Regions from separate parts of the Muricoprocola aceti genome, predicted to be linked through region 2. Evidence: predicted binding sites of a transcription regulator. Region 2 holds the regulator's gene; the other holds the start of a gene.

Region 1 (16,405 bases), on a different contig from region 2:
ATCCTATTTCTGATCCGCAGACAGTCAGGTACTGTTTAATCTTCTTCCAGTTCAATTTCCGGAGCTGGTGCAACGCCCATACTTCTTTCAATTGCTGATACTACAAAGATTACGATCAGTGCTACGATACCACCAGGAACCATTGCGCTTAATCCCCATGGTGTATGTAAAACATAAATCCAGATAGCTGCTACAATTGTTCCGGATACGATAGAGATAAATCCTGCTCTCTGTGTTACGTTCTTGTAGAACAGACCACAGATAAATGCAGCGAACGGACCTGCACTTCTCAGTGCAAATGCACCCATCATAACGCTGATGATATTGGATGCTGTTAATGCTACGATCAGACCTACGCCTCCAACGATTACCATAACGATTCTGGATATCCAGATTTCTTTTGCATCATCTTGTTTTCCACCGTTGATATATGGACGGAACACGTCATTTGTGAACATCGTTGCTGTACCGATCATGTTACCGGATGCAGAACTCATAGTTGCTGCTACCACTGCTGCCAGTACGATACCTGCTACCACTGCCGGTGCAAAATTCATAGTTGCATCTGCAAGTGCGTTTTTCTGTGGGCCACTTGCATATCCATCGATACATACATAAGCCATCAGACCGATGATTGCAGGCACAATTGCGTATACAGCAGACAGCACACCTGCGATCAGGGAACCAAACTTTGCGGATTTTCCGTCTTTTGCGGAACAGTATGTCTGAACAATTTCCTGTCCGGTAGGGAAAGTCATAAAATACATTGCGATGTAACCAATTACAGTAGGTATACCAATCTTTGTCATACTAAGCAGATCCAGAGAAGCTCCTGTAGAATCTGTCACTGTTTTTGCTTTTGCAAACAGTCCTGCAAAGCCGCCTACCTGCTGGTTGCCAAGCATAACAAACATAGCTACTGCCATACCAACCGTAATTACAATTACGTGCATCAGGTTTGCTGCTGCTACTGACTGGAATCCACCTACCATGGTGTAAATGATAACTACGATCGTAATCACGATTGCAGCGGTACGGAAATCCAGTCCGGTTACTACGTTAATAATGGACGCTGTTGCAATAATCTGTGCTCCTGTTGCCATGAACAGAGCTGCGATAGAAGTAAATGCAGTAAAAATGTGGGAAGCTTTTCCGTAACGTTTTCCGATAATCTGTGGTACAGTACTTGCCTGTGCTTTACGGAAATATGGTGCAATAAAAGATACCAGTACAAATCCGATTCCGGCTGCAATCACATACCAGCATGCAGAAATACCATAGCTGTAAACATTGGTTGCAATACCGGTTGTACTAGCACCACCGGTATTCGCTGCGAACAATGTTCCTGCCAGTACTAAAGGTCCTAAGGACTTTCCTGCCATCAGGAAATCTTCGTTACTCTGTTTTGCCTGCTTTGCTGCTTTTCTTTTGGACACTACCAGACCTAATACAATGGTCAGTGCCATGTAAATAAAGATAATAATTAACGCTGTTGTCTGTTTTCCACTCATGTCTATAATCCCTTCTCCTGATCAAAATCCCCAATACTTATTTTAACAGTGCTTTCATGACTCCGTAGTAGCAGTCTGTTACTTTGGTCAGCTGGTCGATTTCGATATATTCGTTTACCGTATGTGCCAGATTTTCTTTGGATGGTCCAAGGCCAAAGGTCTTGATTCCGGCTTCCCCTGCGTAATGGCTTCCGTTTGTACAGAAGTTGTACTGTGTGATTTCCGGTGTGTATCCCATTCCTTCCAGTTCCTTCTTTACATCCTGTACGAATGCATCTTTTTCATCATACAGCCATCCTGGGAAGAATCTCTCGCCTGTGATCTCATTTCCTGTGTAGCACTGTTCTTTTCCAACTGCGTAGGAAACTTTTGCTTTTAACTGAGGATCTTCAGCCATCAGCTTGTCCAACAGTGCCTGAATCGGTGCCAGAACACTTTCTTTTGTTTCGCCAACCAGCAGACGTCTGTCATACGTAGCACGGCAGTATTCTGGTACTACAGATGCTCCTGGGTATGGCGCAGACTTGATATCGGTCAGCTCCAGAATACCATCGCCCAGTACCGGGTGATGTGTCGGCTCCAGAGTACGGATTGCTTCGATCACTTTTGCCATCTTATATACTGCGTTGATACCTTTTTCCGGGTTTGCAGAATGGCAAGGTTTTCCGAATGTTTCCAGAACGATTTCGCCGCGTCCTCTCTGTCCGATCTTGATGTTCAGCTGAGAAGCTTCACCAATGACTACATAATCCGGTTTTACAAAGCTGCTGATTTCGCGGGCTGCCACACCTTCAAAGCATTCTTCATGAACCACACCTGCTACATAGATTTCTCCTGCGAAATCTTTCTTCGTGTCTTCTGCAAATGCAGCTGCAGCAGTTACAAATCCTGCTACGGCACCTTTCATGTCACTGGTTCCTCTTCCGTAGATCTTTCCATCATGGATCTCAGCTGCGAAAGGCGGGTACTGCCATTCTGTTTCATCTGTTACCGGTACAGTATCGATATGTCCATCAAACAGGATCTTTTTACCTGGACGGTTACCTTTGATACATCCGATGACGTTTCCGTATTTGTCTACGGTTACAGAATCAAATCCTTTTTTCTTTAACTGTTCTTCCAGAACACCTGCCACACCGTCTTCATGTCCGGAATAGCTCTGCTTCTGGATCAGATGCTGACATAATTCTACTACTTCTTCCTGTCTTTCTTTGTTTAACATAATGTCCTCCTTTTCCTGTGCCTTTTTTATATGATTAGTTTTCGTGAGTACTTGGATATTTTCCATCCCATACAATTGCTTTATAGTTTTCCTGATCGGTATCCCCTTCTGTGCTGAAGAACAGTACGCGGGAGTTTTCATCAAGGCCAAGCTCTTTCTTCAGATCTGCCAGTTCCGGATTGGTCATGATCTCTGCCACGCATCCGAATGCTGCTGCTCCACTTTCTCCCGAGATCACACGGTCATCTCCTTTTGCGGGATTACCAAGAATACGCATTCCCTTTGCTGCCACATAGTCCGGGCAGGAAATAAAGTGATCTGCGTAATCGGAAAGGATCTTCCATCCGATACTGCAAGGTTCGCCACATGCAAGACCTGCCATGATGGTGTTCATATCACCGGTCACAAAATGACGTTCGCCGTCATTTGCTTCTGCGGTACGATACAGGCAGTCTGCCTTGTTCGGTTCTACAATGGTAATCACCGGTCTGTCTTCGCCATAGATTGCGGAGAATAATCCGGTTACTGCTCCGGCCATGGATCCAACACCCGCCTGAAGGAAGATATGAGTCGGTTTCTCAGGAAGCTGTTCCTGTGCTTCCAGTCCCATGGTTCCGTATCCCTGCATGATCCAGGTCGGAATATCTTCATATCCTTCCCAAGCAGTATCCTGTACCATTACCCAGCCCTTCTGCTCTGCCTGGCTGTTAGCCAGACGAACAGCTTCGTCATAGTTGAGATCTGTGATACTTGCTTCTGCCCCCTCTGCCCTGATGTTGTTCAGACGTTCCAGAGCGCTTCCTTTTGGCATATATACGACTGCTTTTTGTTTGAACTGGTTTGCTGTCCATGCCACACCTCTTCCGTGATTACCATCGGTAGCTGTTACAAAAGTGATATCTCCCAGTTCTTTTCTTGTCTCATCAGAAATCAGGGTTTCATAATTTACTTCTGAAATATCTTTTCCCAGACGGCCTGCCAGATAATTTCCGATTGCATAGCTTCCGCCCAGCACCTTAAATGCATTTAATCCGAATCTCCAGGATTCATCCTTTACATATACATCTTTTAATCCAAGGCATTTTGCAGTCTCTTCCAGATGTGCCAGTGGTGTCGGTGCATATACTGGAAAGCTTTTGTGAAATTCACGGATTTTATCAGCAGACTCTTTGCTGAATAATTTCAGGTCACATCCGCTGTTCTTTTCATGCTTCCGTGTCACCATCTTAAATGATTCTTTCATGCGTTCCTTCCTTTCTTTCGTACCAGATTTATTTATCTGGTATTTTTGCTTTCTGTCTATCTATACAGCAAGTTCCGTTCCCGTTTCTAAAAAAAGAGTAAAAATTTAAAAAAATAAAAAAGATCCATGAAATACAAGGCTTTTTCATCACCTGGTTTTTTGTATGAATCTTTTTCGGTTCTTATATTCTCTTTTCGATTCGCTGTTTTTTCTCATTTTGGGAATTATTTATTCTCAGAATGAGAATTCCATTCCCTTTTTCTCATTCTGAGAAACCAATGGGGACGGTGTTTTCTGGCTCTCCGTCCCCATTAGCTTTATTCCCCAATTTTTCGGTACAGGGTGGCAAGTCCGATGCCCAGTTGTCTGGCCGCTTCTTTTTTCCCCTGGGTGGTGTCTCCATATCTGGCAATGGCCTGACGAATGGCTCTCTGTTCCAGTTCTTTTAAGGTCAACACTTCTTCTGTCCCGCGCCCAGTCTCAGAATGTACTGTTCTTTCGTCCTCTTCTCCATCTGATGAGCTGTTTTTCTCCTCACTTTTTCCTCCCCGTTCTCTTACTTCCCGCGGCAATGTCTTTTCATCCAGGACTCCATCCGTTCCCATCATATTCACCATGAATTCCACCACATTCTCCAGCTCTCGCACATTGCCAGGCCATGGATACTGTCTCAGACAATTCAACACCGGTTCCGTAATCTTCCAGAAATATTTCTGAAAAAGCTTTGCATAATGAGTGGCAAAATGCTCTGCCAGCGGTGGAATATCCTCCATACGCTCTCTTAACGGTGCTATCTCTAATGGGATGACATTCAATCGATAATAAAGATCCTCCCGGAACTTCTTTTCCCGAATCATCTCCCTCAGATCTCGATTGGTTGCTGCCAGAATCCGCACATCAATGGGAATCACCTGATTGGAACCAATTCGGGTGATCTTCCGCTCCTGTAGTACCCGCAGCAGCTTCGCCTGCAGATACAGCGGCATATCTCCGATCTCATCCAGGAAAATCACACCTTTATTGGCCAGCTCGAACTTTCCGATTCGACCATGAGGATCAGCTCCGGTAAAGGCTCCCTTTACATAACCAAACAGTTCAGATTCCAGCAGTGCCTCCGGAATCGCTGCACAGTTAATCGCTACAAATCTTCCGGAATGACGATTGCTGGCATTCCAGATCGCTGTCGCCACCATCTCTTTTCCCGTACCACTCTCACCGGTAATCAGTACGGTAGAACTACTCTGAGCCACCTGCATGATCTCCCGCTTCATCTTCTGTGTTCCCTCACTGTCACCGATAATATTGCTACAGTCCAGTGTATGAACCGTGGAGGTCATTTCATAATACTTTTTCTGAATGGCTTTACTGTTCTCAAACAGAAGCAGTTTGGCATATCTGCCTTTTTTTTGTGGCAGGTCATAAAGATGTCCCATGATCGAGAACTCCCTGTCCCCAACTTTCATTTTATATTCATTCTGGTAATTCATGCGGTCACCGGTTGCCTCGATCTCCACATAGGTTCCTTCCGGCATATCCAGTTCCAGCTGCTTTTTCGCTGCTTCATTGGACGTGGTGATCACATGGTCATCCCCGATAATGACGATTCCCTGATCAATATATCCGATCGTGCAATCCAGTGTATCCAGAAGCCGGTTCTTGTTATCCATCTCACGATATTCCCTGGCTTTAGTTGAAATAAAATCCGCAATCTGCTCCAAAAATTCCAGATAAAGCTGCTCATCCCCCAGGATTCGTTCTTTCTGTTCCCGGCTGCTGCCGACCAGGCCAATGATCCCGATAATCTCCATCCCCATACGTACTGGCATGGAGATCTCAATTTCTTCCTGGCAGTCATTACAATGAGGACAATTCTGACAGATCAGTTCCCGCCCTGGAGAATAAATAATCTGACGGCGCCCGGTTTTCAGCACCTGTCGATATACATATCCCTCTGCTGACATATCCTGATTCACCAGTTCACTGAACATCCCTGTCCCTGCCACACGATACAGACGATTATCCACCACTTCCACATCAACACGGGAAATCTTCGATAACACATCCGCGTACTTTGCTACTGTATCCTGAATTTTTACTAAAATACTTTCCATGTCAGCCCTCTTTCGTATGATCTAACCCATCGGCTTTCTACATTTTATCAAACCCACACATCTTCCGCAAGGCATACGCATTTTTTCTTCTCTTCTTATTGCAGAAATACTTTCTTTTCATTATACTGGAAAAGGTGGATTCTGTTGTTTTTCAGGCCCGCTACAAAACTATGGGAGAGAATTGTTATGAATATCACTACAGATAAACTATTCAGTCTTTTAAAAGAAGGAATCTGGAAATGTCTTGCCAGAATCGGCATTCTGCTGCGGTGGATCGTTCTGGCCGGAGCTGCCGGTGTGGTGCTTGGACTGATCGGAGGAGGCTTTGCCCGCTGTATCACCATCGTAACCGGATTTCGTATCACACATCTATGGATGCTGTATCTGCTGCCTGTTTCCGGCCTCGCAATCGTAGCCATGTACAGATTAGATCCTTCCAAATCTGGAACGAACAGAGTACTGGAAGGTATCTCTGGTGGGAAATATGTTCCTCTACGTATGGCTCCACTCATCATGATTTCCACTGTGCTGACTCACGCCTTTGGTGGTTCTGCCGGAAGAGAGGGAGCTGCCCTGCAGCTGGGAGGCAGTATCGGTGGTACCCTTGGAAAATGGCTCAAAATGGATGAGTACGATCAAAAGATTATGATTATGTGCGGTATGAGTGCCGCTTTCTCTGCATTGTTCGGTACCCCGCTGACAGCTACCGTTTTTTCTATGGAAGTCGTCAGTGTCGGCATCATGCAATATGCTGCGCTGGTTCCATGCTCTATCGCAGCACTGACTGCCCGGGAAATGGCTATTCTGGTGGGTGCGGAAGGAGAACACTTCGCTATTCCGACTGGCATTCCTATGAATGCGAAGAATATCACGCTGGTAATTATTCTCGCTTTACTCTGTGCAGCCGTCAGTATTTTATTCTGTGCTGTCCTGCACCGCACAGAACATCTGTATCAGAAGTATGTACCAAATGAATGGATCCGCGTAGTCTCCGGTGCGCTGCTGATTATCCTGCTGGTAAATCTCCTTCACACTACTGACTATCTGGGTACCGGCATGAATATCATTACAAAGGCAATCTCCGGCGAAGTGGTTCCCACTGCTTTTCTGTTGAAGATGATCTTTACCGCCATCACCCTTGGCTGTGGTTTCAAGGGTGGTGAGATTGTTCCTACCCTGTTTGTGGGTGCTACCTTTGGATGCATCTTCGGTCAGCTGACCAGTTTTGATCCATCCCTGGCTGCAGCCTGCGGTATGGTTTCTGTCTTCTGCGGTGTGACCAACTGCCCAATCAGCAGCCTGTTCCTCAGCTTTGAGCTGTTTGGCTTCGACTGCATGCCATTTTTCCTGCTGGCCATCGGTATCGGATATCTGGAATCCGGATACTTCGGACTATATCACAGCCAGAAAATTCTGTACTCCAAGACAAAACTGCAGTTCATTAATACAAGAACCAAAGAATAATAGATCGAGTAGGAGGGGATTTTAATTAAATCCCCGACCTCTCACACCACCGTGCGTACCGTTCGGTACACGGCGGTTCAACCAACTTAACAAGTAACACGCCTTTCGACGTAGTAATCTAACATAGAGACTAATCCAAAACGAGTTAGTCTTTCTTTGGTAACAGCCATATTCATAGCACCGCCTTGGCAAACATGTGCGATATGCGCACCATAATAAGCTGTGGACCATGCAAATTTTCTGCTGATACCGAGTTTAATCAAGTTCTTAGCTCTATTCTGAGGTGTTTTCCATTGTTTCCAGATGCACATGCGTAGGCGGAATCTAATATTCGAATCCAACTTCGCACATAATCCTTTCATGCTACCTATCTTAAAGTAATTAATCCATCCACGAATCAGTTCGTTGAGTTTCTTCACTTTATAGGCGTTGTCTACTCCCCAACTTCGGCAAGTAAGTTCTTTCATTCTCGCCTTGAATTTCACTATTGATTTTGCGTGTGGTTTTGCTCTGTATTCTTTAGCAAATGAGTCGTAATAGAATCCAAAGCCGAGATACTTAATACCCTTAGGTTTATCAATCTTGCTCTTGGTAGCGTTCACCTTTAATCCGAGTCTATCCTCGATGAATCGAGTGACACTCTTCATAACACGCTCAGCCGCCTGTCTGCTTCCGACCATAATAATACAATCGTCCGCATATCGAACAAAATCCAGCCCCCTTGCTTCCAACTCCTTATCCAGTTCATTGAGCATGATGTTTGCCAACAGCGGGGAAATATTCCCTCCCTGTGGTGTTCCGATAATAGAATCTTCATACTCATCACCTATCATGATTCCACTGACTAAGAACTTTCTAACGATAGAGATAACGTCTCCGTCCTTGATTGTCCGACCGAAAATGGTCATCAATTTGTCATGGTCTACGGTGTCAAAGAACTTAGCTAGGTCGATGTCTACTATCCAACTGTGGCCATCATTCATCATTTCAAGTGCTTTAATGACCGCCTGCTGTGCACATCGATTGGGACGGAAGCCGTAGCTATGCTCATGAAACTGTTCCTCAAATATCGGAGTAAGCACCTGCGCAATTGCCTGTTGTACAAATCTGTCTGTGACCGTGGGTACTCCAAGATTTCGTACACCTCCGTCTGATTTGGGTATCTCCACCCGTCTGACCGGTTTCGGCTTGTATTTCCTTGTCCGCAATTGTTCCTTGATTGTTTCGCCGTTTTCCGAAAGGTAATCTTTCAGCTCGGTGTATTCCATTCCGTCTACACCGGCTGCACCTTTGTTTCTGACGACTTGCAGAAATGCAGCATTGAGGTTATCTTTGCTCAAAATCTGCTCCATAAGACTACTTGTGTCCATGCGTTGTTTCCTTTCTGCCCCTTTTGCCTTTGCCATCTTTGACGTCATCGACAGATGTTGCTCAGGCTACGAAGTGGAACGTACTTCAACTGATTGATTGTTCGCCCCTTCACTCCATTCCCATTACAGGAACTTCTTCGCTACTATGGGCTCTGCTGACTTCTCGCAGTTCGTTGTTACTAGGCTAATGGAACCTCTGTGAGACCTCCACGCTTAAGGTGCGCGCTCTTTCCTCTCATCTATCCGCCACATTTACTCGTACTTCCAGCAACTTTTGGACTTCATCTCTTTGGGCAGACTTATCCGTATTTCCGAGCCTTATATGTGATTTCTGTCCGTCGGACCAAGAGTTTGCTTACAGCTTCCTTCAGATTCCACCTCACGATGAACACCCTTGCTGTTCAGCTATACACTTCCTCGTTGCCTAGGCGTGTTCGGGACTTACACCCGTTAGAGCGCGCCCATGGCGCGCAAACCCAAAAAAGCGGCACCCCTGACCGGGATGTCGCTTTTTTTGGTCCTTTGCAGCCCATTTATATAAGAATATATATTTCATAACAAATAAAACTGCCAGTACATGGTAAACGCTTACAGTATATGCATCCTTGACGTAATCGAGTAGGAGGCTAATCCTTAGTTGATTAGCCGACCTCTCACAGCACCGTACGTACGGTTCCGTATACGGCGCTTCTCTAGTTTTCACACACTATTCGATAGTAGTCAAGCATGGCTGCCAGATGGATTCTCTCCCTTGTACAGTTCAGATTCGGGCATCCAAACCAGTGGATTATCTGCATTTCTTTCATTTTCAGTTCTGTCATAAACTGCTCCTTTCCGGGCATTTCTCCCTGTAAACATTGTTATCAATTTCATTCGTCCGGCGGTCTGGCGTGCGCTTTCCTGTCATCTGCAGTCGTCTCAGACTGCCTCTGCCTGCAAACTCCTGGTAGACTTCCAGGGTGCACTTATCATTTGTGATATTTTTTTGCATTTTTATCATTTTTTCTGGCAAATAAAAAAAGCTGCACCACCATTTCTGGTAATGCAGCCTTAAGCATATTTTGATTCTTCTTATGAGCGTATAAAGCAAATCGCCCAATGACAAATCTTCCGACTAGCCATTAAGCGATTAAACTGAAATTTGTTACTCGTGTTTAGTGTCTTACAAAAGTAAAACCCAAAGCATCCTTTATCGTCTTAAATTCCATAATTATGCCCGGCATGGATGAAATCTTCGGTTTCAATGTCAGATCAATTCGTCCATTTCCTGACTCTTTATTTGATCTTATATAATATCGAGAGGACAATCCTTCTATATTCTCTTCGTGCACCCATATTCTCTGATCAAGAAGGGATCCTTACTATTCTTCTATTTCTATCTTAAAAATATTTAGTACGTCTACATCAGGGCACGAAAACTTTATAACACCATCTGGCTGGCTAGGAAGTTTTCCTCCATATCTCAAAATATCTATATAAGGAAACGCTACATGCATTGCCATGGGACATAGATTTCCTCTTTCAGTATCAAAATCATAGCTGTCGCCAACTTTATGCCCTCTGTGGCATCCCATAGTTCCCTTTTTTTCTACTAAGGTTATTCTAATCTTTGGTTTATTCATTACCTTGTCACCTCGCTTAAATCCAAGTCTGTCAGCATTATCATATGTATGATGATGGTAATTAAATAGCAGATTCTATCCACAAATTCATCGGATAATCCAGATGATCATCTCATATCCAAGCACTTTAGTATTTGATTCCATCCCAGTACATAGGACTTGTCACTTCCGCGATTTCCGGAAGCTGTACATCCTTTAACGCCCATTTCTCAAATTCCTTAAATCCGGTACGGTCAACGATATAGCCGATATGTTCTTTTCCTCCCGGTGCATTTGGATCGATATATTCTTTGATATAATCATAGGTATTGCAGATGATCTTAATGATACTTTCTTCATCGATCCATTTGATCCAGTCCTGTCCCAATCTTGGATTTTTCTTTCCGGTCCTTCCAAGCAGTGTTAATTTATAATACTTTTTATCTGATCTCGTCCATGCATAGTTCGGACATACAAGCACACACTCTCCGCATCCTAAACATTTTTCGTGGTTTCTATCAGGATGGAAATTCTTCATTTCAATCGCTCCAACCGATTTTTTCCTGCATGTTTTTTCACAGGCTCCGCAGCTTACACAGCGGTTTGGATCAAACTGAGGGACAGTCATTCCAATTATGCCAAAATCATGCATACGGACTTTACAACAGTCGTTTGAACATCCGGTGAGCGCTATCTTAACATGAAGATCATTCGGGAATATCACTTTTTCGATCTTTCTTGCAAATTCTGTTGTATCATAGTTCGCAAATGGACAGATCGTGTTTCCAACGCATGCCATGATGTTTCTCGTTCCAGAAGATTCATAACCGGTACCCGGTTCTTTTTGATTTACATTTGTTCCTTCGATGATCGGCTGAAGCAGTTTATTTACTTCATCCATCTTCTCATATGGAATTCCAGGAATTTCAAATCCCTGACGGATCGTCAGATGGACTGTTCCATTTCCATAAGTATCTGCTATGTTCTGAATATCACAAAGAAGCTTTGCATCCATTCTGCCGCCCGGAACACGGACCCTGGCTGCAGCAAGGCCTCTCTCCTTTGTAACTCGAAATGCATTTTTCTTTAATTTTTTTGTATTAATATCCATCGTATCCACCTCTGTTAATCAATCAGATTTTTGCCTTCTGTATAATTGAATACCGGACCGTCAAGGCATACATATTTGTCCCCGATTCTGCAATGTCCGCATTTACCAAGTCCGCAGCACATCTTTCTCTCCTGTGAGATCCAGATATGTTCTTCCTTAAATCCTCTTTCAAGAAGTGCTTTGACAGAAAAACGCATCATGGCCGGTGGTCCAACGACAATTGCATGCGCTGTATTCACATCTGACAGTTCAAGCCCAGGAATAAATGCCGTAGCCAGACCAACCTTGTGTTCCGGTGTCTCTGTTCCTGCATCAAGTGTCTGGATCACATGTAACTTCTTTCGCCAATAGGTGAAATCATCACGGAACAGAATATCCTTTTCTGATTTAAATCCGGTGATGATGGTAAAATTCCTGCATTCATCCGGATGATCAGCGAAGTAAGAAATCACACCTCTGACAGGCGATACCCCGGTTCCACCGGCAACGATCACAAGTTCATTTCCCTTATGATCATTTACTTCAAAACCATTTCCATATGGTCCGCGAAGATAGAAATATTCTCCTTTATATTTTTCAAATACTTCGTTTGTAACTTTTCCAACTTTTCGGATCGTAAGATCTACATAACCATCACCGATCCCACTGACAGAGATCGGAGCCTCTCCAAATTTTGGAATGGATACTTCAAAAAACTGTCCTGGTTTTACTTCTCCGTAATACGACATTCGGAATGTGTATTCTATCTCCGTATGTTTCACGATCTCCAGAATCTCAGATTGAAATGGAACATAATCATTTCTATTCATGGTCAATTACCTCCTGCATTCCTGCTTCCAGTTTGTTCAGACAATGGGAATAAGATATATATTCCGGACAGATTGCGTCACATCTGCCGCAGCCTACACACATATGATGTCCGGTTCTCTTTGTATAATCATAGATCTTATGGAGTACTTTGAATCTCATACGTTCCCCATTTGTTTTACGATAACTGCCACCGCCTGCTACATCTGTATATCCATCCACCATACAGGATGCCCATACTCTGCGGCGTTCTCCCATTTTTCCATTCTCGTCATGATACAGATCCTGCATGGTAAAACAGGTACAGGTTGGACAGACAAAATTGCAGCGACCACAATTGATGCATCTGCTGTTGTACTCCTGCCACATGGAACTTTTTATAATTCTCTGGTCAAGGTTTGCCGGAATATGAACCGTTGTCTGATTCTCAGTCACATACATAGGCGTAATATCTGCTCTTTCTGTTTTCCGTTCAGCAAAAAGGGAATCCAGATTTCTGTTTTTCACATCAACCTCATATTTTCCTGCTATTTTGTTAACAGCAAGGTCATATGCATCTGTTTTGTTAGTTCCCATGGAAACACAAAAACAGGTCTGATCGCTGCTGTTACATCCCATCAATACGATCAGTGTGCGCTCTCTTAAACGCTGATAATAATAATCCGGTGCGCCGTTTTTCAGATACATTTCATCAAGTCTCTCAAGCGCATGAACGTCACAGCTCCTCACAAAGATCACAGCTCCTTTTTTTCTTGCAGAAGCTTCTGTTACCGATTCTTCCGTAAAGAAAAACAGCGTCTCCGAAACAGGTAACAGCACTTCTTTAAAAGAATAGTCAGACTTTCTGTCAAATATGATTTCCTCCACACTGTTTATTTCCGCATAGCGGACGCAGTCTGTATCTGACAATCTGCCGCCTCCACAAAATACTTTCGGTGCATAGATCAGATACTCTTTTTTCAAGGTCTCTAAGACCTGATTCATATCATTCGTATCCAGGATATATCCCATAGTTTCCTTCTCCTTTCAGGCAGTCCATTTTTTCGTAACAAAAAAGAACTTGTTCTGATATTAATTTATCAAAACAAGTCCTTTTCCTCCGTGATTCAAATCACGCCTACTAAATTTTTATTCATGTGCATGATCCAGCAGGTCCTTCATATCTTTGATAATAAAATATCCTTTTTGAATCTCCAACAGCCCTTCCTCTTTCAGTGATTTAATGACTCTCGATGTGGATTCTCTTTTAGCACCTACCATATCAGCCAACAATGTGATCGATAATTCGAATTTCACTTTCATTCCATCATCGACTACTTCGCCAAAATCTCTTCCCAGCTTCCATAATTTTGCAGCGACCTGTGAGGTCAGATTGCTTCTGTTTGTTGTATTGGACAGCTGACGGTATAATCTCCGGATTTTTTCTGCTTCCGAGCAGATAATTGCTCTTGCAAGTGTATCATCTTCGAGTAATTCAAGAAAATGATTACGCTGGATGACCAATACGATACTCTCTACAAGCGTCTGACAGCTGATGGAGGCAATCTCCTGTTCAAGGATTACTTCATTGAGTATCTCACCTTTTCCACACACGAAAACTACTTTTCTGTTTCCCTGGTGATTATAGCGATATAAGATAACATTACCTGAAACCAGCAGATATATAGATTTCACCTGTTCCCGTTCACGAAACAGAATTTGCTGCTCCGAATATTTCTTTAATATAGCATAAGATATTATTTTACTCTTCATTTTGGGTGAAGCTTTTTCAAAGATAGCTATTCTCTCTATTGCATCATATATCGTCATGAAACCACTTTTCTCCTCGGATAAAATTATTATCGTTTTCTGTTATTACTGTTTTTGGGGATCAGCTTTTTCACAATTTATTATATTACAAATCTCACATTTAGTTAAATGATATTTTTCATAGCCCTTACCGCGTAATTACTTCAACAAAGCTGCAAGGTCTTCCTCTGGAGTAGTAATCGGTGCAATGCCGTAATTCTCTACCAGAAAGTTTAAAATATTAGGTGACACAAATGCAGGAAGAGATGGGCCGAGGCGGATGTTCTTGATTCCAAGATGAAGTAGTGTCAGCAGGATGCACACAGCCTTCTGCTCATACCAGGAAAGTACATAGGAAAGTGGAAGATCATTCACGCCACATCCAAATGCATCCGCAAGAGCTACTGCTACCTGGATTGCACCATAGGCATCATTGCACTGTCCCATATCCATAAGCCTTGGTAAGCCGCCAATTGTTCCAAGGTCAAGATCATTGAAACGATACTTTCCACATGCCAGTGTAAGCACAATGCTGTCATCCGGTGTCTGTTTTACAAACTCTGTGTAATAATTTCTGCCCGGTTTTGCTCCATCGCATCCAGCTACCAGGAAGAAATGCTTGATCGCACCATTTTTTACTGCTTCCACTACAGTTCCTGCATTTTCAAGGATGAATCCATGACCGAAACCTGTAGATACTTCTGTTCCGCCATTAATTCCTGTAAATACCCTATTCTCAGCAAAGCCACCAAGCTCTAATGCTTTTTCAATAACAGGGGTAAAATCTTTTTCTTCACCAATATGCACTGCACCTGGGAATGCAACCACTTCTGTTGTAAACACTCTGTCTGCATAACTTGCTTTTGGAGGCATCAGACAATTGGTTGTAAAAAGGATCGGTGCAGGAAGATCAGCAAACTCTTTCTGCTGGTTCTGCCATGCTGTTCCAAAATTGCCTTTTAAATGAGGATACTTCTTTAATTCAGGATAAGCATGCGCTGGCAGCATCTCACCATGGGTGTAAATATTGATGCCTTTCCCTTTTGTCTGCTCTAACAGAAGCTGGAGATCTTTCAGATCATGACCTGTCACTACGATAAATGGACCTTTTTCCACAGTAAGCGAAACGGTAACTGGTACAGGATTTCCGTAAGTTTCTGTGTTTGCTTTATCAAGAAGAGCCATACATTTCAGGTTGATCTCACCGACCTTTAGTACAAGCGGAAGGAGTCTTTCTGCCTCCTCTTCATATCCAATCGCAAATAATGCCTCGCAGAAAAACTTATTTACTTCTTCATCTGTATATCCCAATACTGCTGCATGGTATGCATAAGCAGCCATTCCTCTGATACCAAATAAGATCAGAGACTTCAGGGACCGAATATCCTCGTCGGCATCCCACAGCTGATTCATATCATATTCATCATTTCTTCCGCATGGAGAACCGCAGGTACTGCAATCCGGAACAAGCTTCTGTTTTTCAGCCCGGACTTTTTTAATCATTTCACGGATAGAATCATCATCAAAGCTGACATTTGTGATAGTGGTAAATAACCCTTCGATAATTGCCTGATAAGTACTATCTGCCAGAACTGTTGACCCTTCTGTGGCTCTTGCAAGACCGACCAGGGCTCCTGTCAGTTCATCCTGTAATTTTGCAGTACCTGATTTCTTTCCACATACACCTGCATTTCCGGTACATGCGCTGCATCCTGCAGTCTGTTCACACTGATAACAAAACATTTTATTTTCCATAATATATACTCTCCTTTTACCATTTTATATTCTTACTATCGGTCAGAGGCGCCGATGCTTTAACAACAATCAATTCCAGCGTATCGTCATCTTTATTACAAATATTCATTTTTGTTTGAAACGGAATTTTCAAAACGGTTCCTGCCGGATATTCGTGTGTTTCCTGTTCTCCAAGCTTAGCAGACAGCCTTCCTCGGACAACTGTCATATACACACCTTGGGCATTAGAAACATGCTCCGGCAGACATTCTCCTTTATTCAGGATCATATGCATATAATGGATATTTTCATCCATTATGATTTTTTCAATCGTCTTTTTATTTTCCTGCGTTAATTTATAAATCTGTTCAACCATGTGGAAACCTCTTTTATCTTTCTTCAATTGCCTGGACTGGACAACTATTCATCGCATCATTTGCGGA
Region 2 (16,405 bases):
ACAGAAAGTATACGAGATTGCGCAGAATATGACTTATATTGAACTGAGTAATATTAATGCTTATATGGATGAATTTGTGGGTGCATGTTTCCTGCCACACACCGATTCTGCGCTGTTTCCAAGCATTGTATGATTTGTATGAATAGTTTGTAATTTTTTTCACAGGATGTCAGATAAATGTCTGACATCCTGTTGCTTTATCTATCGGTTTTGTGATAGAATAGACAAGAAGAGTGAAGAAATATGAATGAGGATAAAAGATGAATTTAGATTACGCAAAGAACAGTATAGAAGAGGTACCTTTCGGTCAGTATCTGGAGCAGTTTCAGGCGCTGGATCCGAAGGCAGCAGCTGTTCGCACTGGTATTCCTTATGATGCAGAACGTAAGTGCTTTACCATGAGAATGCTGCAGAGAACATATGAGATCAGCTGGCCAGAGTGCAAGGTAACCTGTCTGGATAAGACAGAAGGTGTGTTTGCAATTATGGAAGATGCGGTAGATGCGAAGATATTTGCTATCCGTTATCTGTTGAACGGGGTACAGTCTGACTCAACAGGTAAGTTCCTGACATACCGTGAACTTCCGAGCGGTGACTTGTATTTTCAACAGTTCCAGGGCAGATGTCTGATGCGTCTTGCATACGGCTTTGGATTTAAGCTGGATAAGTTCGCAGAGATTATGGATCGTCTGGGCGCAAAGAAGCTGTCATATGGAGATGTATCTTATGAGGTTGAGTTTATCAATGGCCATTTTGTAAGATTTATTCTCTGGGCAGGTGATGACGAATTTCCACCGTCATCTCAGATTTTATTTTCTGATAATTTCCCGCTGTCATTTGAAACCTACGATCTGGCAGTAGTTGGAGATATAAGTATTACCACATTAAAAAAAATGCAGTAAATGGAGGATGAATTATGGGATTTTCTACAGTACCATGTAATGAATTTGTGGAAGTATTAGCATCAAAGGCACCAGTTCCAGGTGGCGGCGGCGCTTCTGCCCTGGTTGGAGCTATCGGAACAGCCCTTGGAAATATGGTTGGAAGCTTAACCGTTGGTAAGAAAAAATATGCTGAAGTAGAAGAAGAAATGTGGGAACTGAAAGGCAAATGTGATCAGCTTCAGAAAGACTTTCTTCGTCTGATCGAAAGAGATGCGGAAGTATTCGAGCCGCTTTCTAAAGCATATGGTATGCCAAGGGAGACAGAAGAGGAAAAGGCAGAGAAGGCACGCGTAATGGCTATTGTATTAAAAGATGCCTGCTCCGTTCCAATGGAGATCATGGAGAAATGCTGTGAGGCCATTGATATCATTGCTGAGTTTGCAGCAAAAGGATCTACTCTTGCAATCAGTGATGCAGGAGTTGGTGTGGCTTTTGCAAAAGCAGCATTAAAAGGTGCCAGCCTGAACGTATATATTAATACCAAGTCCATGGCAGATAAAGAACTGGCAGCTCAGCTGAATGCAAAATGTGACAAGATGCTGGAAGACTATACTGCAAAAGCAGATCAGATTTTTGACAGTGTATTAGGTCGTTTAAAATAATAAGAGTTGTGAAAGGAGCTATTATGGCAAAACAGTTATTAGGTAAAGAGGTTACCGCAGCATTAAACGAAAGAATTAAAGCAAATGTGGCAGCATGCCAGGAAAAGGGAGTAAATCCTACTCTTTGTATCATTCGTGTGGGAGAAAATCCAAGCGATATCTCCTATGAAAAAGGTGCAACCAAACGTTGTGAAACACTGGGAGTTGCATGTGAAAAGATTCTTCTTCCAGAAGATGTGACACAGGAAGAACTGCTTGCAACGATCGATAAAGTAAATAAAGATGCTCATATTCATGGCGTACTGTTATTCCGTCCATTACCAAAGCATCTGGATCAGGCAGTGATCGAAAATGCACTTGCACCAGAGAAAGATGTAGACTGCATGACAGATCTGTCTATGTCTGGAGTATTTACTGGAAAGAAGATTGGTTTCCCTCCTTGTACACCACAGGCTTGTATGGAGATTCTGGATCACTATCAGATCGACTGCACCGGTAAGAAAGCAGTTGTGATTGGACGAAGCCTTGTAGTTGGAAAACCGGCAGCTATGATGCTGGTAAAGAAGAATGCCACTGTCACGATCTGTCATACAAAGACAGTAGATATGCCATCCGTAGCACGTGAAGCAGATATCATTATTGTAGCAGCCGGACGTGCCGGTGTAGTTGGCGCTGAATATGTCAGAGAAGGACAGACTGTCATCGACGTAGGAATCAATGTCAATGCAGAAGGTAAATTATGTGGCGATGTTGATTATGCTGCAGTAGAGCCAATCGTAGATGCCATTACACCTGTTCCTGGAGGAGTAGGAAGTGTTACCACTTCTGTACTGGTAGGACATGTAGTGGAAGCTGCTATGAGAACTTTAGCATAAGCCTTTATGAATAAGTGACGGAAAAAAAGACAGCCAGGATTCCCCTGACTGTCTTTTATCCTTTTTGGAAGATCAATTGGAAAGAGAAAAATAAGGGAGAAGCGATGAAACAAAGCAAAAAGAGATTAACATGGTGTTGTCTGTGCTTTTTCTGTATTTTGATGATAAGTTCTTCTTCTGTGTTGGCTGCAGGCAGACAGACAACCATAAAAGAACTGCTGCAGACCGGGCTTCAGCCGGTAGGAAGTACCATGTATGTATGGGGCGGTGGATGGAGCAGAAATGGTGCCAGCAAAGAAGCCAGACGTCTTGGAGTAAGTGCATCCTGGAAAAAGTTCTACAAAAAGCAGAAAAAAGGTTATAATTATCGTAAATATCTGTTTCAGTCATCCAAAGGCCTGGATTGTTCCGGGTATATTGGATGGTGTATTTATAATGTGCTGGAAGAAACTGACGGAAAGAAAGGTTATGTGCTGTATGCACAGAATATGGCACGCAATTATGCCAGCCGTGGGTGGGGAACTTTTACAAAACGATCAAAAGTAAAAAATTATAAAGCAGGAGATATTATGAGCACTCCAGCCGGTCATGTTTACATAGTAGTTGGATCCTGTAAAGATGGGAGCGTGGTATTCCTTCATTCCAGTCCACCTGGTGTGACCTTATGCGGCACCACAACTCCGTCTGGAAAGACCAACAGCCAGGCAGTAAAACTGGCAAGGAAATATATGAAAAAATACTATCCTGTCTGGTATAAAAAGTTTGGTGACTGCAGCAGGGGTATTTCTTATCTGACAGACTATCATCAGATGCGGTGGGATATATCCGGCAAATCTGTGATGACAGATCCAGATCATTATCGAAAGAAGAGTGCTGAACAGATCTTAAAAGATCTGTTCCGAAAAAGATAAAAACGACGGTTTCAATAAAAATTGTTAAAAAAGTTGTATAACTCAATTGACAAACTGGCAGTATTGCACTATACTATCAGTGTGTAATTGAATATTACTTTATTAAGTGCATGAGTAATCATGAAAAGGGAATTTGGGTGAGAATCCCAAGCGAACTGGTCACTGTAATCAGGGAGTAGGTCCAACAGCCATTGCATAACCCTAAGATGTGAGAAGGCGGAATCATACGATGATCTGTAAGTCAGGAAACCTGCTTAATAAATGAGATGTGCTCCAGATACAGCGCAAGCATCCAACCAAGCGACGAAGTCGTTTGTGAGACGTGACTGCATGGGTGAGCAGGCACATTTTTTTCTAATGGTAAATTAGAATGTTTGATTTGATGGATGAATCTCAAGTAGGAGATTACACAAATACCTCCTTCATACCGGAGATTCTTGTTAATCCGCATGACAAGAGAACGGCATGAATCCCCGGCAGATCCGCAGCTGCCGGGGATTTTTTTACTCTTGATTATTTTTTATCAATTTGTCTATTTCTTTTGATTTTATTCCCAGATATATGTAAAAAGTGCACATTGACAATCTTTTGACGATAAGGTAGAATCTATTATAGTTAAATAATTAACAATGAATATTTTAAAGGAGGAAACTGATGGCTGACAAAACAATCAAAAAGAACACCATTGAAACTCTCGAGGATCTGGAACTTGCGATGAAGGAACTTCGCGAAGCACAGAAGATTTTTTCTACCTACACACAGGAACAGGTGGACGCCATTTTTAAGGCAGCTGCCACAGCAGCCAATAAGGCACGTATTCCATTATCCAGAATGGCTGTAGAAGAGACGGGTATGGGTGTACTGGAAGACAAGGTAATCAAGAACCACTATGCGGCAGAATATATTTACAATGCCTATAAGAACACAAAGACCTGTGGTGTAATTGAAGAAGATCCTGTCTATGGTATTACCAAAATTGCGGAACCTCTTGGAGTGATTGCGGCAGTGATACCTACCACGAATCCTACGTCTACCGCTATTTTTAAGACGCTGATCTGTCTGAAGACACGAAATGGTATCATTATCAGTCCACATCCGCGGGCTAAGAACTGTACCGCAGCAGCTGCAAAGATTGTTTTGGATGCAGCAGTAGCAGCCGGTGCACCGGAAGGTATTATCAAATGCATTGATGTTCCATCGTTGGAGCTGACCAATAAAGTGATGCAGGAAGCAGACTGTATACTGGCTACCGGCGGCCCGGGTATGGTAAAGGCAGCTTATTCATCCGGAAAGCCTGCACTGGGCGTAGGTCCTGGTAATACGCCTGTGATTATTGATGACACAGCAGATGTGAAGATGGCAGTAAACTCTATTATTCATTCCAAGACATTTGATAATGGTATGATCTGTGCATCGGAACAGTCTGTTACAGTTCTGGAAAGTGTATACAAGGCAGTAAAAGAAGAATTCAAGTACCGTGGCTGCTATTTCCTGAAAAAAGAGGAACTGGATAAGGTAAGATCCACGATCTTGATTAATGGTGCTTTAAATGCCAAGATCGTTGGTCAGAAAGCAGCTACCATTGCAAAGATGGCAGGAGTAGAAGTACCGGAAGAGACAAAGATCCTGATCGGTGAAGTGGATTCCGTAGATATCAGTGAACCATTTGCTCATGAGAAGCTGTCACCGGTTCTGGCTATGTACAAGGCTAAGACATTTGATGAGGCACTGGAAAAAGCTGCTCAGCTGGTAGCAGACGGCGGCTATGGCCATACATCATCTCTTTACATTAATGTTAATGAAAAAGAAAAAATGGCAAAGCATGCAACTATGATGAAGACCTGTCGTATTCTGATCAATACTCCTTCCTCACAGGGTGGTATCGGAGATCTGTATAACTTCAGACTGGCTCCGTCTCTGACACTGGGATGTGGAAGCTGGGGTGGCAACTCTGTTTCTGAGAACGTTGGTGTCAAACATCTGATCAATATTAAGACCGTTGCAGAAAGGAGAGAAAACATGCTTTGGATGCGCACTCCGGAAAAGGTATATTTTAAGAAGGGCTGTACGCCTGTTGCACTGGATGAACTGAAAAATGTCATGGGTAAGAAGAGATGTTTTATTGTTACTGACTCTTTCCTGTATAAGAATGGCTTTACAAAGAAGATAGAAGACAAACTGGATCAGATGGGTATTGTACATACCTGTTTCTCTGATGTAGAACCAGATCCATCTCTGGCAAGTGCAAGAGCAGGGGCGGCAGCAATGAGAGCCTTTGAACCAGACTGTATTATTGCAATGGGCGGCGGATCTGCTATGGATGCCGGAAAAATCATGTGGGTATTATATGAAAATCCAGATGCAGATTTCTCAGAAATGTCCATGGATTTCATGGATATCCGTAAGAGAGTTTACACTTATCCTAAGATGGGAAAGAAAGCCTATTTTATCGCAATCCCTACTTCATCCGGTACCGGATCTGAAGTGACACCATTTGCGATCATTACCGACCGTGAGACTGGAATCAAATGGCCGCTGGCTGATTATGAATTAATGCCGAATATGTCCATTGTAGATACTGACAACATGATGAGTGCACCAAAGGGTCTGACCTGTGCATCCGGTATTGATGTTATGACTCATGCTATTGAAGCCTATGTTTCCATTATGGCATCTGATTATACGGACAGTCTTGCGCTTCGTGCCATCAAGCTGGTATTTGATTATCTGCCGAGAGCTTATAAAGACGGTAATGATGTAGAAGCGAGAGACCATATGGCAAATGCTTCCTGTATGGCAGGTATGGCTTTCGCCAATGCATTCCTGGGTCTGAATCATTCTCTGGCACATAAGCTGGGAGCGTTCCATCATCTTCCTCACGGAATTGCAAATGCACTGGTATTGTTAAACGTAATGCGTTATAACAGTGCTGAGGTGCCGACAAAGATGGGTACTTTCCCACAGTATCAGTATCCACATGCCCTTCAGCGTTATGCAGAAATCGGAAGATATGTAGGACTGACCGGTAAAAATGATCAGGAAGTATTTGAAAAACTTCTGGCAAAACTGGATGAACTGATGCGTACCATCGAGATCAAACCAACGATCAAAGAGTATAACATAGATGAAAAGAAGTTCCTGGATACTCTGGATGAGATGTCCGAGCAGGCCTTTAATGACCAGTGTACCGGCGCCAACCCAAGATATCCACTGATTTCTGAAATCAAAGAACTGTATCTGAAATCCTATTATGGAAAATAATCAGAACCAATCTGATCAAATTGAATCAGGGCTGTGAAAGCAGCTCTGATTTTTATTTTTGGAAATCGTTTGTTTTGTTCTTGACAATTTTTGTATAATTGTATACAATTATACAAAAATTAGGAAAAACAAAATGAGGAGTAATCAATCATGGAAAACAGAAAAGTCAAAATGAATGAAAAGACCAATTTACTGGAATTGGAAGAACATATGTATCCACTGGTTGACGTACAGTCACCGAACGTATTCCGTAACCTTTTTCCTTACGATGAAGTACCAAAGATCGCATTTAATGACCGAGTTGTACCTCATCACATGCCAGATGATATCTGGATTACGGATACCACATTCCGTGATGGACAGCAGTCCAGAGAGCCTTATACGACAGAACAGATCGTAAGGATCTATGATTATTTTCATAAGCTGGGTGGTCCAAATGGTAAGATCCGTGCCTGCGAATTTTTCCTGTACAGCAAAAAAGACAGGGATGCTGTTGAAAAATGTCTGGAGAAACGATATCAGTTTCCGGAAGTTACCAGCTGGATTCGTGCCAATAAAAAGGATTTTCAGCTTGTAAAGGATATGGGCTTGAAAGAAACCGGTATTCTGGTCAGCTGTTCCGATTATCATATTTTTTATAAGATGAAGATGACTCGTTTTCAGGCTATGTTCCATTATCTGAGCATTGTAAGAGACTGTCTGGATATGGGAATCAGTCCAAGATGCCATCTGGAGGATATTACAAGAGCAGATATTTACGGTTATGTTATTCCATTTTGTCTGGAACTGATGAAGCTGTCGGAAGAATATAAGATTCCGGTAAAAGTTCGCTGCTGTGATACCATGGGATATGGAGTAAATTATCCGGGTGCTGTGATTCCACGTTCCGTACAAGGTATCATCTATGGTATTATGACGCATGCAGGTGTACCCAGTGAAATGATTGAATGGCATGGACACAATGATTTTTATAAAGCTGTCAGCAATTCTACGACGGCGTGGCTGTATGGTGCATCTGGTGTCAACTGTTCTCTGTTCGGTATAGGGGAACGTACCGGCAATACTCCTCTGGAAGCAATGGTATTTGAATATGCACAGCTGAGAGGAACTCTGGATGGTATGGATACGACTGTTATTACAGAATTAAAGGAATATTATGAAAAAGAGATCGGTTATACTGTTCCGTCCAGAACACCATTTGTTGGAAAGAACTTTAATGTAACCCGTGCAGGTATTCACGCAGATGGTCTTTTGAAAAATGAAGAAATCTACAATATTTTTGATACAGAAAAATTCCTGAACAGACCGGTTCTGGTTTCTGTATCTAACACTTCTGGTCTTGCGGGTATTGCCCACTGGATTAATACCTATTATAAACTGCCTGAAGAAAAGAAGCTGGATAAGGAATGTGAACTGGTTAAGATGGTAAAAACATGGGTAGATCACGAATATGACGAAGGACGTGTGACAGTCATTACCGATGATGAACTGACGGATGTGATCGCTGACTGCTGTTCCAAATTAAATTATGACCTTATTTAGCGGGAGAGGAACATGGAAGAGCATTATTCTTTAGGCGGAAAAGTGTTTCAGCAACTGAAAAACAGTATTCTTGCCGGTGAATTTGAAAATGGAGCAGAACTGCGGGAGATTGCCCTGGCTAAAAAACTGGGGGTCAGCCGGACCCCTGTCAGAGAGGCTCTCAGACAGCTGGAACAGGAAGGGCTGGTGGAGATTTATCCGAATCGAGGAGCCTACGTAAAGGGCATCACTTATAAAGATGTGGAAGATATTTTTCGTATCCGTGCACGTCTGGAAGGTCTCTGCGCGGAAATGGCAGTTTCTTCCATTACCCATGAGCAACTGGATAAATTAGATGAGATTATTTTACTTTCCAAATTTTATGAAGAAAAAAAGGATATGGAACATTTACTGAAGATGGACAGTCAGTTTCATGAAGTGTTGTTTGAATCCTGTGGAAGTAAAATGCTGGAGCATCAGTTGAAAGATTACCATCAGTATGTGCAGAAAGCCCGGCTTCGATCTCTGAAGCGTCAGGAACGGGCCAAAAAATCAACACAGGAACATGAAGAGATCCTGCTGGCCATTAAGGATAGGGATGCCAAAAGAGCAGATGAGCTGGCGACCAGACATATCCTGAACGCCATTGCGAACATAAGGCTGGAACATGAATCCTGACAGAAAGTGGAGGAATAGAACATGGATAAAATAGCAATGAAAACGCCTCTGGTAGAAATGGATGGAGATGAGATGACCAGAATTCTCTGGTCCATGATCAAAGAGGAGCTTCTGCTTCCGTTTATTGATCTGAAGACAGAGTATTATGATCTGGGACTTGAAAACAGAGACGCGACCAATGATCAGGTGACTACAGACAGCGCGGAGGCTACCAGAAAATATGGAGTAGCTGTGAAGTGTGCCACCATCACACCGAATGCTGCCCGCATGAAGGAATATCATTTGAAAGAAATGTGGAAGAGCCCAAATGGAACGATTCGTGCAATTCTGGATGGTACGGTTTTCCGTACACCGATCATCGTAAAAGGGATTGAGCCAAATGTCCGTACCTGGAAAAAGCCAATCACGATTGCACGACATGCTTATGGGGATGTCTATAAAGCAGTAGAGATGAAGGTCCCTGGACCGGGAAAAGCAGAGCTGATGTTTACCGGAGAAGATGGAACCGTTATGAAAGAGACGATTCATGAATTCAAGGGAGCGGGTGTTATCCAGGGTATGCATAATCTGAATAAATCCATTGAAAGCTATGCAAGAAGCTGTTTTGCTTATGCTCTGGATACCAGACAGGATCTGTGGTTTGCAACGAAAGATACGATTTCAAAAAAATATGATCATACTTTTAAAGACATTATGCAGGAGATCTACGAAAAAGAGTATGAAGAGAAGTTCAGGGCAGCCGGCATTACTTACTTCTATACACTGATAGATGATGCGGTAGCACGGGTCATGAAATCTGAAGGCGGTTATATCTGGGCATGCAAGAACTATGACGGAGATGTGATGAGTGATATGATTTCCTCTGCATTTGGCTCTCTGGCTATGATGACATCTGTATTAGTTTCACCGGAAGGAAACTATGAATATGAGGCGGCGCATGGAACGGTACAGAGACATTATTATAAGTATCTGAAGGGAGAGGAGACCTCGACCAATTCAGTTGCAACGATTTTTGCATGGAGCGGTGCTTTAAGAAAACGAGGAGAACTGGATCAGATTCCGGAACTAATGGCATTTGCAGATAGACTGGAAAAAGCGACCCTGGATACGATTGAAAGTGGAAAGATGACCAAAGATCTTGCTTTGATTACCACCCTGGAACATCCAACTGTGCTGAACAGCAAAGATTTTATTCTGGCTATTCGTGAGACACTGACCCAAAATAACTAATGGAAAAATAGATTAAAAACGCAGTGACGGGAAAAGAATGCTCTTTCTCATCGCTGCGTTTCTTTTTGGCGTTATTGATTTTTACATAAGGGATTCCCAGACTTCATATAATGTTTCCAGTTTGTTGGCATTTTCTGTTTTCTCTTTATTCAGCTCCATACATTTGGCCACATCTGTATAAACAGATTCCAGACACATCTGGTCATCAATTTCCTGATTTCTGGCTTCCAGCTTCTGAATCTGATCTTCTGTTTTTTTCAGATCATTCTGGCGTTTGCGTTCACGTGCCTGTTCTTCTTTTCGTTTCTGCCATTCATCTTTTCCGCTGGAGGCAATAGCGGCAGCAGTACTTTGCTCAACAGAGGAGACAGAAGTCTCCGGGGCATAGATCCTGGTCAGTTCCTCTCGTTTCTCCAGATAGTAGTCATAGTTACCAATATAGTTTACCAATGTATTCCCAGTCAGATCCAGAATTCTGCTGGCGGTCTGATTGATAAAATAACGGTCATGGGAGACATATAGTACAGTTCCTGTGTATTGATTCAGTGCATGTTCCAGAATCTCTTTGGAGACAATATCCAGGTGGTTGGTCGGCTCATCCAGAATCAGGAAGTTGGCCTCTGACAGCATCAGTTTTGCCAGGGAAACACGCCCCCGTTCACCACCGCTTAAGTCTTTGATCTGTTTAAAGACATCATCTCCGGTAAAGAGAAATGCGGCCAGTGTGTTTCGGATCTCGGTATTGGTCAAAGTTGGATAATCGTCAGCAATTTCTTCAAACAGGGTCTTCTCCATATGAAGTACATGATGTTCCTGATCGTAATAGCCAATGTGCACCTTACTTCCCAGGGTAAAAGATCCGGCATCTGCCTTAATGACGGAATTGATAATCTTCAGGATCGTAGTTTTTCCGGTTCCGTTATTCCCGATAATCGCAACTTTTTCGCCACGTTTAACAGAAAAATTCAAGTCAGAGAACAGCTGCTGGCTGTCAAAGGCTTTTGAAAGATGTTCTACTTTCAGAACGTCTTCCCCGCTTTCCACCCTTGGATGGAGCTGAAGATGAATCTCAGAATTTAATTCTGTCGGTTTTTCCAGACGATCGATTTTGTCCAGCATTTTTTCCCGGCTTTCTGCCCGTTTGATACTTTTTTCCCGGTTAAAGGATTTTAGCCTGGCGATCACCTGTTCCTGGTGTTTGATTTCCTGCTGCTGATTCATCCATGCTTTCAGTTGTGCATTCCGCAGCATCGCTTTTTTCGTTGCATAATCTGAATAGTTTCCGAGAAAAACGGTAGCATGTCCGTTATCCAGTTCCACTACCTTAGTGACTACTTTATTCAGGAAATACCGGTCATGCGCTACAATAATCACGGCGCCCTGATAGTTGAGAAGGTATGTCTCCAGCCAGGCAATGGAATTCATATCCAGATGGTTGGTTGGCTCATCCAGCAGAATAATATCCGGTTTGGAGAGCAGCAGCTTACCAAGTGCTACACGGGTCTTTTGCCCGCCGGAAAGGGTTGCTACAGATTTGTCAAATTCACTTTCTTCAAATCCAAGACCCTTTAATACACCGATCAGTTCGCTTTTGTAGGCATATCCGTTGCGGTTTTCAAATTCGGTACTCAGACGGTGGTAAAGATCCAGGGTAGCAGTCAGTTCTTCGCCCTGCTGATGCTTCATATCCAGTTCCAGGGAACGAATCTTTTCTTCCATTTCGATAATCTCTTTTTTTACTTCCAGAAGCTCTTCGTAGATGGTATGTTCCCCGGATACCGCCTCATGCTGTGCAAGGTATCCGATCGAAGCACCTCTGGAAAGAGTAACCTCACCACTGTCGGCAGGAAGCTGGTTCATAATGATCTTCAGCAGAGTGGATTTGCCGGCTCCGTTGATGCCGACGATTGCGGTTTTTTCCCGTTCCTCCACATGGAAAGAAACGTCTTTTAAAATCTGTTTTGTGCCAAAGGCTTTGTCTATATGGTTACATGAAAGTATCATAATTCACATCCTATCATTATTCTGTCATTTATTTACCTGCTACAGTTTATCATATTCCTTGAATTTACTCTAGCTTTTTTGCAGAAAATGCAGTAATATATTACATTGAAACAGATACACAGGAGGAGTTCGTATGAAGAAAGTAGTGAAATTTGGCGGAAGTTCACTTGCAAGCGCCGAACAGTTTAACAAAGTAAAGAGTATTATTACAGCGGATCCACACAGAAGATATGTGATTCCTTCCGCTCCTGGAAAACGCTTCAGTGATGATACCAAAGTCACTGATATGTTATACGATTGTTATGATACAGCAGTAAACGGAAAGAATTTTGAAGAAAAGCTGGATAAGATTCATGCAAGATATCAGGAAATTATCGATGGTCTGCATCTGAATCTTTCACTGGATGAAGAATTTGAGAAGATTTTTGAATATTTTCAGAACGGAGCCGGCGTGAATTATGCTGCATCAAGAGGAGAATATCTCAATGGTATCATTATGGCGCATTATCTCGGCTTTGATTTTATCGATGCGGCAGAAGTGATTTTCTTTGATGAGAATGGCGAATTTGATTCTGAGAAGACCAACAATATTTTAAGCATGCGTCTGGAGAAGACAGAACATGCGGTAATCCCTGGATTCTACGGTGCGATGCCGAATGGTACGATTAAGACATTTTCCAGAGGCGGATCAGATATTACCGGTTCGATTGTAGCCCGTGCTGTGAAGGCAGATCTGTATGAGAACTGGACAGATGTGTCCGGATTTCTGGTAACAGATCCACGTATTGTAGAGAATCCGGAACCGATCGAGATTATTACTTATCGAGAGCTGCGTGAGCTTGCATATATGGGTGCATCCGTGCTGCATGACGAGGCTATTTTCCCGGTAAGAAGAGAAGGTATCCCGATCAACATTAAGAATACCAATGATCCATCTGCACCTGGAACACTGATTGTGGAGAGTACCTGTAAAAAGCCAAAGTATACGATTACCGGTATTGCAGGTAAGAAGGGCTTTGCATCCGTCAATCTGGAAAAAGACCGTATGAATACGGAGATTGGATTTGGCAGAAGAGTATTAAGCGTATTTGAAGAAAATGGTTTATCTTTTGAACATATTCCATCCGGCATTGATACCATGAGTGTATTTGTACAGCAGTTTGATTTTGAGGAAAAAGAACAGAAGATTCTCGCAGGTCTTCACCGTAATGTGGATCCTGATTTCCTTGAGATTCACTCAAATATTGCGTTGATTGCAGTGGTGGGACGTGGTATGAAGTCTACAGAAGGAACTGCCGGTAAATTATTCACTGCACTGGCAAAAGAAGATATCAATATTCGTATGATCGATCAGGGCTCCAGCGAATTGAATATTATTATTGGCGTGAATGAAAAAGACTTTGAAAAAGCTATAAAAGCGATCTATCATGCATTTATTACTGTTACCCATTGATTGACAAGTATTTAACAGTATTGTATACTAAAAAAGACAAAATCAATTTTGGGGGTGACGAAGCAGTGCAGGAACGGGAAATTTCAAAAGCCGTAATAAAACGTCTTCCACGCTACTACAGATACCTGGGCGAATTACTGGAACATAAAGTGGAACGTATTTCATCAAATGAATTAAGTGACAGAATGCAGGTTACTGCATCACAGATCCGGCAGGATTTGAATAATTTTGGCGGATTCGGGCAGCAGGGATATGGATATAATGTAAAGTATCTGTATAATGAGATTGGAAAGATTCTTGGACTGGATAAGACGTATAACATGATCATTATCGGTGCAGGGCATCTGGGTGAGGCCTTAGCGAATTACGTTAAGTTTGAAAAACGTGGATTTCGAATTATTGGAATCTTTGATACTAACCCGGAGCTGGAGGGAAAGACGATCCGTGGGATTCAGATTATGATGGATGATCGGTTACCAGAGTTTCTTTCTTCCCATGATATTGATATCGCAACACTGACACTTCCGAAGGCAGGTGCGGAAGCAATTGCACCGGTATTGGTAAAGGGAGGAGTAAAAGCCATCTGGAATTTTGCTCATACAGATCTGGATCTTCCACCGGATGTGGTAGTGGAGAATGTCCATCTGTCAGAAAGTCTGATGCAGTTATCCTATAATATCAACAGAAAAAACAGAAAATAAGAAAAGCAACGCTGCCAGAAGATTCCGGGCAACATGTTTCGGAAATATTTTTGGCAGCATTTCTTTTGGAGAGACTATGCAGATAACATCATATCAGCGAGAAAAATTAAAAGAAGAGCTGCCTCATCGCCAGGAAGACTCCAACAAGGGAGACTATGGGAAACTTTTGCTGATCGCAGGCAGCTGTAATATGTGTGGTGCAGCCTATCTGGCAGCGAAAGCAGCTTATCGTGCAGGTACCGGTCTGGTTTATATCTATACGGAAGAGTGCAACCGTATTATTTTACAGGAACGAATACCGGAATCGGTACTGTATACCTATTCACCGGAGCACTGGGAGGCAGACCAGCTGAAGGAAATCATGAAGGGAAAAACAGCCATTGCAGTCGGACCGGGGCTGGGACAGTCCCACTGTGCAGAAGAGATCACGCGGGCTGTTTTGAGAAGTCAGCTTTCCAAGGTGGTCGATGCGGATGCATTAAATCTTCTGGCAAAACACCCTGCCTGGTATGAAGAGAGAAATGGTTCCATGATTGTGACACCTCACCCGGCGGAAATGAGCCGGTTAAGTCAGATGTCTGTAAATGACATTCAGGCAGACAGGCATGCTTGTGCAAAAGCCTACGCCAAAATGCATCATGTGATTATGGTACTCAAAGGAAGTCACACCATTGTTACAGATGGAACGGATGAATATATAAATGATACGGGTAACCATGGTATGGCGACAGCGGGAAGCGGTGACGTACTGACAGGTATCATTGGTGGATTCCTCGCTCAGCATATGGTGCCTTTTGAAGCAGCCCGGCTGGGGGTCTATGTGCATGGACTGGCGGGAGATGATGCAAAAAAAGAACGGGGAACCTATTCCATGATGGCAAGTGATATTGTGGAACATATTTTATATGGCATAGAATGAAAGGTAATATCATGAACAGTTATAGCAGAACTTATGCAGCCGTAGATCTGGATGCGGTTGTGTTTAATTTTGAATCCATGAGGAAAAATATCCGGGAAGATACCAGTATGATTGCAGTGATCAAAGCAGATGCATATGGACATGGAGCAGTTCCTGTTGCCAGACTGCTGGAATCTTATTCTTATATCTGGGGATATGCGGTGGCTACAGCGGAAGAAGCTCTGGAACTCCGGGAAGCCGGTATTCACAAGCCGATCCTGATTCTGGGCTATGTCTTTGAAGACTATTACGCAGATCTGATTGAAAATCAGGTGCGCTTTCCGGTTTTTGATTATGCGACAGCAAAATGTCTTTCGGATACAGCTGCAAAAAAGAATCTGACAGCACTGATACATCTGGCATTGGATACCGGAATGACCAGAATCGGTCTGAAAGACAATGAAGAAAGTGTAGAAGAAGTGCTTCAGATCAGCAAACTTCCGAATCTTCAAATCGAGGGGATGTTCACACATTTTGCCCGGGCGGATGAAAAAGATAAAACCTGTGCCAACCGGCAGTTCCACAGGTATCTTACTTTTCGAGACCGTCTTGAGGAAGCAGGTATTCAGATTCCGATCTGTCACTGCTCCAACAGTGCGGGAATTATTGATATGCCATATGCAAATCTGGATGTGGTAAGGGCAGGTATCACGATTTATGGAATCTATCCATCGGATGAAGTAGATAAGCCGACAGTACCGCTTCATCCTGTCATGGAATGGAAGGCCCGTGTTTCTTTTGTAAAAGAAGTGGAAGCAGGAGTAGAGATCAGCTATGGCGGAATCTATACCACTCCGAAAAAAATGTTGGTAGCAACAATCCCGGTCGGATATGCAGATGGATATCCACGTATGCTTTCGAACCGGGGCTGTGTCCTGATTCACGGACGCAGGGCTCCGATACTGGGACGTGTATGTATGGATCAGTTTATGGTAGATGTCACGGATATCCCGGATGTTCAGAGGGGAACAGAAGTGACCCTGATGGGAAAAGACCGGGAAGAGGAACTGCGTGTGGAGGAATTATCGGAGCTGTGTCAGAGATTTCCGTATGAATTTGTCTGTGATATCAGCAGACGGGTTCCCCGTGTTTATTATCGCCACGGGATGCCGGTGTAACCAAAAGAGATCTTCCACATATAGTAAAAGGAATACGAAACGATAAAAACATTGCATAATTCCGGTCAGACAGGGAAATACTCCAGCCATCGGAGAAACTTAGGAACTGTCATATTTCTGAAAGACATAAAAATGACAGACGACTCCGA

Evidence for each region. The regulator Rex, encoded in region 2, represses fermentation and respiration genes when NADH is low (regulators of the CRP and FNR family bind a similar motif). The targets are predictions, from matches to a motif close to ATTGTTAANTANTTAACAAT.
Region 1: a site for Rex is predicted at 13,505-13,524, ahead of asrA (anaerobic sulfite reductase subunit AsrA). Genes of this name have one in related genera too.

The regions. Positions count from the first base shown of each region.
Region 1 is NZ_JAOQKE010000005.1:2,019-18,423, reverse strand. Features, by position in the region: gene OCV47_RS06390 (sodium:solute symporter family protein) at 36-1,511, opposite strand; gene OCV47_RS06385 (YgeY family selenium metabolism-linked hydrolase) at 1,549-2,733, opposite strand; gene dpaL (diaminopropionate ammonia-lyase) at 2,768-3,976, opposite strand; gene OCV47_RS06375 (sigma-54 interaction domain-containing protein) at 4,294-6,087, opposite strand; gene OCV47_RS06370 (chloride channel protein) at 6,274-7,551, shown strand; gene ltrA (group II intron reverse transcriptase/maturase) at 7,638-8,921, opposite strand; gene OCV47_RS06360 (hypothetical protein) at 9,614-9,742, opposite strand; gene OCV47_RS16025 (PD-(D/E)XK nuclease domain-containing protein) at 10,076-10,252, opposite strand; gene OCV47_RS06350 (TIGR04076 family protein) at 10,283-10,543, opposite strand; gene asrC (sulfite reductase subunit C) at 10,671-11,633, opposite strand; gene asrB (anaerobic sulfite reductase subunit AsrB) at 11,648-12,442, opposite strand; gene asrA (anaerobic sulfite reductase subunit AsrA) at 12,435-13,451, opposite strand; gene OCV47_RS06330 (Crp/Fnr family transcriptional regulator) at 13,569-14,249, opposite strand; gene hcp (hydroxylamine reductase) at 14,388-15,983, opposite strand; gene OCV47_RS06320 (cupin domain-containing protein) at 16,000-16,338, opposite strand; gene OCV47_RS06315 (ferredoxin) at 16,352-16,405, opposite strand, start outside.
Region 2 is NZ_JAOQKE010000001.1:207,109-223,513, reverse strand. Features, by position in the region: gene acsV (corrinoid activation/regeneration protein AcsV) at 1-133, shown strand, start outside; gene OCV47_RS01115 (DUF3786 domain-containing protein) at 261-902, shown strand; gene OCV47_RS01110 (cyclodeaminase/cyclohydrolase family protein) at 917-1,546, shown strand; gene OCV47_RS01105 (bifunctional 5,10-methylenetetrahydrofolate dehydrogenase/5,10-methenyltetrahydrofolate cyclohydrolase) at 1,570-2,421, shown strand; gene OCV47_RS01100 (hypothetical protein) at 2,526-3,332, shown strand; cobalamin riboswitch at 3,420-3,604, shown strand; gene adhE (bifunctional acetaldehyde-CoA/alcohol dehydrogenase) at 3,987-6,593, shown strand; gene OCV47_RS01090 (beta/alpha barrel domain-containing protein) at 6,744-8,135, shown strand; gene OCV47_RS01085 (GntR family transcriptional regulator) at 8,148-8,792, shown strand; gene OCV47_RS01080 (NADP-dependent isocitrate dehydrogenase) at 8,814-10,022, shown strand; gene OCV47_RS01075 (ABC-F family ATP-binding cassette domain-containing protein) at 10,104-12,026, opposite strand; gene OCV47_RS01070 (aspartate kinase) at 12,160-13,479, shown strand; gene OCV47_RS01065 (redox-sensing transcriptional repressor Rex) at 13,545-14,180, shown strand; gene OCV47_RS01060 (NAD(P)H-hydrate dehydratase) at 14,257-15,099, shown strand; gene alr (alanine racemase) at 15,111-16,256, shown strand.